Regions from separate parts of the Mesorhizobium sp. M0239 genome, predicted to be linked through region 1. Evidence: riboswitches for the same ligand, from Rfam matches in the RefSeq annotation. Region 1 holds a riboswitch; the other holds the start of a gene.
The links. Region 1 has a riboswitch for cobalamin ahead of NKI99_RS25005 (DUF1636 family protein). Riboswitches for the same ligand answer to the same signal wherever they lie in the genome.
Positions count from the first base shown of each region.

Region 2: it holds a riboswitch for cobalamin, as region 1 does, so the genes downstream of both, metE (5-methyltetrahydropteroyltriglutamate--homocysteine S-methyltransferase) here and NKI99_RS25005 (DUF1636 family protein) in region 1, are expected to answer to the same signal.

Region 1 covers NZ_JAMYSG010000026.1:68,685-72,091, reverse strand. The annotation lists gene NKI99_RS25020 (winged helix-turn-helix domain-containing protein) at 1-601, shown strand, start outside; gene NKI99_RS25015 (DUF6348 family protein) at 653-1,330, shown strand; gene NKI99_RS25010 (hypothetical protein) at 1,360-1,656, shown strand; cobalamin riboswitch at 1,702-1,905, shown strand; gene NKI99_RS25005 (DUF1636 family protein) at 1,944-2,372, shown strand; gene cobW (cobalamin biosynthesis protein CobW) at 2,375-3,407, shown strand, end outside.
Region 2 covers NZ_JAMYSG010000022.1:87,330-90,736, reverse strand. The annotation lists gene metE (5-methyltetrahydropteroyltriglutamate--homocysteine S-methyltransferase) at 1-1,826, opposite strand, end outside; cobalamin riboswitch at 1,922-2,123, opposite strand; gene NKI99_RS22680 (alpha,alpha-trehalose-phosphate synthase (UDP-forming)) at 2,733-3,407, opposite strand, start outside.

The sequences.
Region 1 (3,407 bases):
GGTACCGGCAGCCGAGGACGCGCACCGCGAATTGCTGCGCATTTCTGCCCGCGCCCACGGCGTGGCGACTTCAGGCGACCTGCGCGACTATTTCCGCCTGTCGCCGGCCGACATGAAGGGCCGGCTGGAGGAACTGGTTGAAACGGGCGAGCTGCTGCCGGTGCGTGTCGAAGGTTGGGACAAGCCGGCCTATCTTCATAAAGACGCCCGCCTGCCGCGCAAAGTCGAGGCCCGCGCCCTGCTGGCGCCGTTCGATCCGGTCGTCTTCGAGCGGTCGCGCACCGAGCGGCTGTTCGATTTCCACTACCGCATCGAGATCTACACGCCGGCCGACAAGCGGCAATATGGCTATTATGTCCTGCCGTTCCTGCTCGGCGACAGGATCGTGGCACGCGTCGACCTCAAGGCCGACCGTCCGGCCAGCATACTGCGCGTCCATGCGGCCTATGCGGAGCCCGGTGCACCGCCTGAAACCGCTGCAGAGCTGTTCGAGGAATTGAAGCAGATGCAGGGCTGGCTCGGACTCGAACGCATCGAAGTGACGCCTGCCGGGGATTTGGGTCCGGCGCTGCTGAGCGTGATCAGCGACGGGCGCTCTTGACATCAGCCGTCGGCTGCAGCCGTTTGAGGGAGTTTTGTCGGCCTAGGTTCAATGATGGCATCGCAAGAGGTTCTCGACCTGATCCACGAAGCGTTGATTGCGCATGGGATCAGCGCCATCCGTGGACAGAACGATGTCTGGATTGGACTGGAAGACCTGCGCTTTGAAGCCCAAGTTTTCGACAAGGAGCCGTCAGGCTCGGGTCGCAGGCTTGTTCTCGAAATCTACGTCTTCTCACCGTTGCTAGGCACTCAGCCGGTCATCGAATCTTTTGTTGGACTGGGCGACACGCGTGAACAGGCGATTTTCCAAGCATTCGGAAAATTCCTGATCGGTGTATTTCATGTGCTGATCGAGGGCCTTGCGGAGCATGTTTGCGAGAACATGCAAGCCGAGATTGCATTCTGGCAACGGAATGATGCTGGCTGGAAGATCTACGGTGGACCTGTGATCACACAGGCTGCAGTGGAATGCACTCTCAACCGGACATATCCAGCGTTTTATGCCCGCTTGGAAAAACTGTTCACGGCTAAGGTTCGCCCTGGCAGTCATTTCATCCGGATATTCCTGGCGAGCTATGGCGGAGCACTGGTCGGCAACGAAATTCTCCTGGACAACGAAACTTGGCCGGAAGGTCAAGAGCTCCTCGTTGATCAGGACTGGCACCACGGCGACGGGTACCAGGCGCTGCGTCAGGTCATCCTTGCGTTGCCGGGAGATAACAATTGAGCCAACGTACACAGGCTAGCGGATAAACAATGGATATCAAAGCCAGGCTGACCCAAGAGGTGCAGGAGTGCCTCGATAGGATTTCGTCCTTTTCATGGGACGTACATGCGCAGGCAATCCGAAAACGCTACCCTAGACCTGCTGGAGACACATTTGGCTTCAAAGTTGATGGCATTTACTTCGATGTGGGTGACAGCGCCGGATGGCTGGACCGGCAAGATGGAGATATCCTTCTGACGGCTTTCGTTACAGCTTTTCCTGATCCCAACAACGAAGATGGCATTCGCGAAGAGCGGTCAGTGGTAGTGAAGCGTCCCCGCCCCTGATTTCAGATTGCCCCTGCGTTGCGTTGACACCGCTGCCCGCAAAAGCCTAAATCCGGTTCAGATGGTCTCTTGCCCGCAACGGCAAGAGCTAAGAGGGAATGCGGTGCGGGGCAAAATCCCAAATCCGCGGCTGTCCCCGCAACTGTAAGCGAAGAGCCAAGGCCGAAAGCCACTGGGGAGTTCCCGGGAAGGCGGCTACCAAGGCGATGACCCGCGAGCCAGGAGACCTGCCGTCTGCGACTTTAGAATCCGATCGCCCGGCGGGTTTCCGGGCAAGGAGCCCGATCTTGGACCACGACAGCAGTTTTTCGGCTGGCACAGCGGATATTTCGTCCGGCCATGATGATGCCTTGGCCGGCGTCACCATCATCGTCTGCGCCTCCTGCCGCGATGAGACCGGCGCCGACGCTCATCCCCGCGCCGGCGAATTGCTGGCGGACGACACGCGCCGCGCCGCATCCGGCGACGACATCCGCATCCGCAGCGTCGAATGCCTCGGCAATTGCAAGCGCCGCCTCAGCGCCGCCATCCTGCGCGACGGGTGCTGGAGCTATGTCTTCGGCGACCTGACCACGACCAGCGGCGCCGACCTCGTGACAGGCGCCAAGCTCTTCGCCACCTCGAAGGACGGCCTGATTCCATGGCGCGGCCGCCCCGATAGCCTGAAGCGTGGCCTCGTTGCCCGCATCCCTCCCTTAGACCTGCTGAAGGATTGACCATGACTGCCCCAGATTCGCCTGCGAACCTCTCCCGCGTTCCCTGCACCGTCGTCACCGGCTTCCTCGGCGCCGGCAAGACGACGCTGGTCCGCCATCTCCTGGAAAACGCCGGCGGCAAGCGCATTGCCATCATTGTCAACGAATTCGGCGACATCGGCATCGATGGCGAGATCCTCAAGGGCTGCGGCATAGACACCTGCCCGGAGGAAAACATCGTCGAACTGGCCAATGGCTGCATCTGCTGCACCGTCGCCGACGATTTCGTCCCGGCGCTCGACAAGATCCTCGCGCTGACGCCGAGGGTCGACCACATCCTGATCGAGACTTCGGGCCTGGCGCTGCCCAAGCCGCTGGTCCAGGCGTTTCAATGGCCGAGCGTAAAGAGCCGCGTCACAGTCGACGGCGTCATCGCCGTGGTCGACGGGCCGGCATTGGCCGAAGGCCGCGTCGCCAACGACATGGATGCTTTGCAGGCGCAGCGCGCCGGGGACGAGACGCTCGACCATGACGATCCGGTGGAAGAAGTGTTCGAGGATCAGATCGCCTGCGCCGACCTGATCATCCTGTCGAAAAGCGACCTGATGGACGCCGCCGGCACCGCCCGCGCCAACGCCATCATTGGCGAACACTCCGCCCGCGCCGTGAAGATCGTGCCGACGTCGCATGGCAAGGTCGATCCCTCCGTGCTGCTCGGGCTCGGTCTCGCCGTCGAGGACGACATCGAAAACCGCAAGTCCCACCATGACGGCGCATTCGACCACGAACATGACGACTTCGACACGTTCATTGTCGACATTGCCTCGATCGCCAATCCCGATGAACTGGCAAAGCGTGTCGCCACAGTCGCCGAAGAAGAAAACGTGCTGCGTGTAAAAGGCTTCGTCGAGGTCGGTGGCAAGCCGATGCGGCTCTTGCTGCAGGCCGTCGGGCCGCGCGTCAATCATTACTATGACCGCGCCTGGACCGCGCAGGACGACCGCCGCTCGCGTCTCGTCGTCATCGGCCTGAAGGGGCTGAACCGCCCGGCGATCG
Region 2 (3,407 bases), on a different contig from region 1:
CGGATGGCGAGCGCGATCTGGCGGCAGGCTTCGGAGCGGGGTACGTCGTCGCGAACAAAAGACCAGTTGAGAATGGTGACTGGGCCTGTGAGCATTCCCTTCGCGGGCTTTTCCGTAAGCGACTGGGCGAATTGCCACCAGCGCACTGTCATCGGATTGCGCCTCGATACGTCGCCGAAAATGATGGGGGGACGCACGTAGCGCGACCCATAGCTTTGTACCCACGCATGCTGGGTGAGCGCGAAGCCGGACAACTGCTCGCCGAAATGCTGTACCATGTCGTTTCGCTCGAACTCACCGTGCACCAGCACGTCCAGCCCGATCTCTTCCTGCCAGCGAATTGCAGCCTCGATCTCCTTCTTCAGGAACGTCTCATAGTCGACATAGCTCAGCTGGCCCTTCGCATGAGCGGCCCGCGCCTTGCGTACCTGCGGCGTCTGCGGGAAGGACCCGATGGTCGTCGTCGGGAACGGCGGCAGCCCGAGTGAGCCGGCTTGGACTCTGGAGCGCTCGCCAAAAGCGCTCTCTCGTCGCTTCGCGCTGTCCTCAATGCTAGCGATCCGCCCCTGAACAAGCGGGTCATGGATCCTCGTGGATGTCACGCGCGTGGCGGCAGCCTCGGCAGACGCTTTCAACGCGCCTGCCACCGCATCCCTGCCTTGGGACAGGGCCCGGGCCAGCAAGACCAGCTCGTCGGTCTTCTGGGCCGCGAAGGCGAGCCACGACCTGATGTCGGCGTCGAGTTCCGTCTCCATGCGCAGATCAATCGGCACATGCAGCATCGAGCAAGAAGGCGCGATCTCGACGCGGTCCAAGGGCCACCCGGCGACGATCGGTTTGATGCGGTCGAGAATGGCGGGCAGGTTCGCACGCCAGACGTTTCGGCCATCGATCAAGCCAAGCGAGAGCACCAGATCCTTCGGAGCGAGCCGACCCACCGTTTCCAGCTGCTCGGGAGCGCGCACGAGATCAATATGCAGCCCGGCCAGGGGCAGAGAAACCGCGGTTTCGAGATTGTCTCCCAGCGACCCGAAATACGTAGCCAGCATGATCTTCAGCTCGGGCGCGGCTTTCGACAGCTGGCCATAGGCGAATTCGAACGCAGCTCGTTCGTTCGGGTTCAGATCGAGGACAAGCGCTGGCTCATCGATCTGCACCCAGTCGGCTCCCGACAGCTTCAGCTTCTGCAGGACTTGCTCGTAAACGGGCAGCAGCCGCGGTAGGAGCGCGATGGGACCGAACCCCTCGGCAGGCGATTTCGCCAGCTTGAGGAAGGTGATGGGTCCAAGGATGACTGGGCGTGTGTGAATGCCGAGAGCTTTAGCCTCGAGGAAGTAATCGACCGGCTTCGATGACGAGAGGGCGAACGTCTGACCATCATCGAGTTCCGGCACAATGTAGTGGTAGTTGGTGTCAAACCACTTGGTCATTTCCATCGCGGTTACACCAGGTCCATGAGCCTCCTCCTGGTGACCAGCGTGTCCACAATCCTCCGTCTGACCCTGGTTGCCGCGCGCCATTGCGAAGTAGATGTCAAGTGGGACCTCGCCGCTATTCCAGCCGTAACGGGATGGAACGGCCCCGACCATGGCTGCGGTGTCGAGCACATGGTCGTAAAGCGAGAAGTCGTTCGACGGGATTTTCGACACGCCGCGATCGCGCTGCTCTTCCCAGCTAGCGGCACGGAGCGCCTTCGACGTCGTGAGAAGGTCGCCAGCGGACGATGTTCCGGACCAGTAGCTTTCAAGCGCGAATTTCAGTTCTCGCCGACGACCGAAGCGCGGCACGCCGAGCGTTGCTACAGGAATTTCCTGAGAGTCAGTCATGTCATACCCCGATGGTTGGGGCGCCGATGACAAGGAAGGCGCTAGCAGGCCGGCACGAACGCCGGCTTGCAGCGGCCACCGAGACACCCCGCCCGTGGACGTAATTCGCCGTGGCAGGTCTCCTGGCTCGCGGGGTCATAGCCTCTACCCGTCTTCCTGAGGGTATTCGCCTCAGTGACATGAGTGGGGTTGGCTCGCCGCTAACAGTTGCGGGGGCAGCGCCGGCATTGCACCGGCTTCCCTCTTAGCTCCGCTGCGGCAGCGCCGCACGCGAGAACCACGACACGCAGACAATCACAGCAGTCCGCTCTTTTGTCAATGACGCATAACGAAATGTTTATGTCGTTATGTGATTTCGCTTTTACGCTTGTCTAACATTGTGAAATATTCAGTCGCCCATTGGCGGCGCTGCTCCGCTGCCACCATTGTCCAACTAATGGATCCCTGTCGGGCTGCGACATCCCTCGCAGGTCGCCGATGAAGGATTTCGGACAAGACTTCAAGCGCGTGACAACGTCATTAGAATGCAGAAGATCGCATTGGTGGCGATGTTTAACGATGCGGCCGCAAGCCGTGCGTGCGTGGTAGAAGCGGTTTTCTCGGAGTGAGCGCCAAACCGTGGTCCGAGGGGAATTGGCACGCCAGTCGTCATCACGGGTGACTAGGCAATCGTGATGACTCCGCTCGGCGGCAAGAGACCACACTGACGGAGCCTGGCTCAAGGGTCTGATGCAAAGCCCGACTGTGGTCCCGATAAGCCGCTTAAGCCGCATTCAGGCGGTCAGGATAAGTATCTCTCTCTCCAAGCGCTCGGCATTGAGGGATGCGCAAATGGAGGCAAAGCTCGCGTGCTTCATATTCTGCATCATACGATCGGCAGGACCCAGTTTTTATCCAGTGCACGCGTCAGCGCGTGTGCAATTCTGGCTCGGTCCGATACGAAGGCATTTGGGCCTCGCTGATCCAGCCCAAGCCAACATAGTGGAAGTGATCCGCAGGGACCGTAACCCGGCTGCTGTCCAGTTGCCGAACGAAGTCCGCTGACCAATGGTGGATCGTATACGCTTCAAGTTTGTCCATCATCCTCCGCCAGCGTTGGATGCGTTCTTCGCGCGGCATGCTGGCCGCTCTTGAGATCGCGGTAGCTATCTCGTCGGAGAGCCTCGGATTTACCAGCAGGGCGTCCTCGCCGAAGTCTTCGGCCGCGCCGGCAAACTTCGATAACACCAGAACGCCAGGGTCGCTCGGATCTTGTGCAGCAATGTATTCTTTCGCCACAAGATTCATGCCATCGCGCAACGGCGTCACAACGCAAACACGCGCGGCTCTGTAAAGACCCGCTATCTCAGCTTGGGTGAACGACCTGTTCTCATAGATAATCGGCATCCACTCGTCCGTGCCATGCCGGTTGTTGACTTGATTGACGAGTCTTTCGACGTCGCGCCGATATTCGCTGTACGCTTGGATGTCGCCACGTGAGGGAGTTGCGATTTGCAAGAGCGAGACACGTTGCGGCTCGACTGCCAGCAGATCGAAAGCTTTAATCCGATTGTCAATGCCCTTGGTGTAGTCGAGCCGATC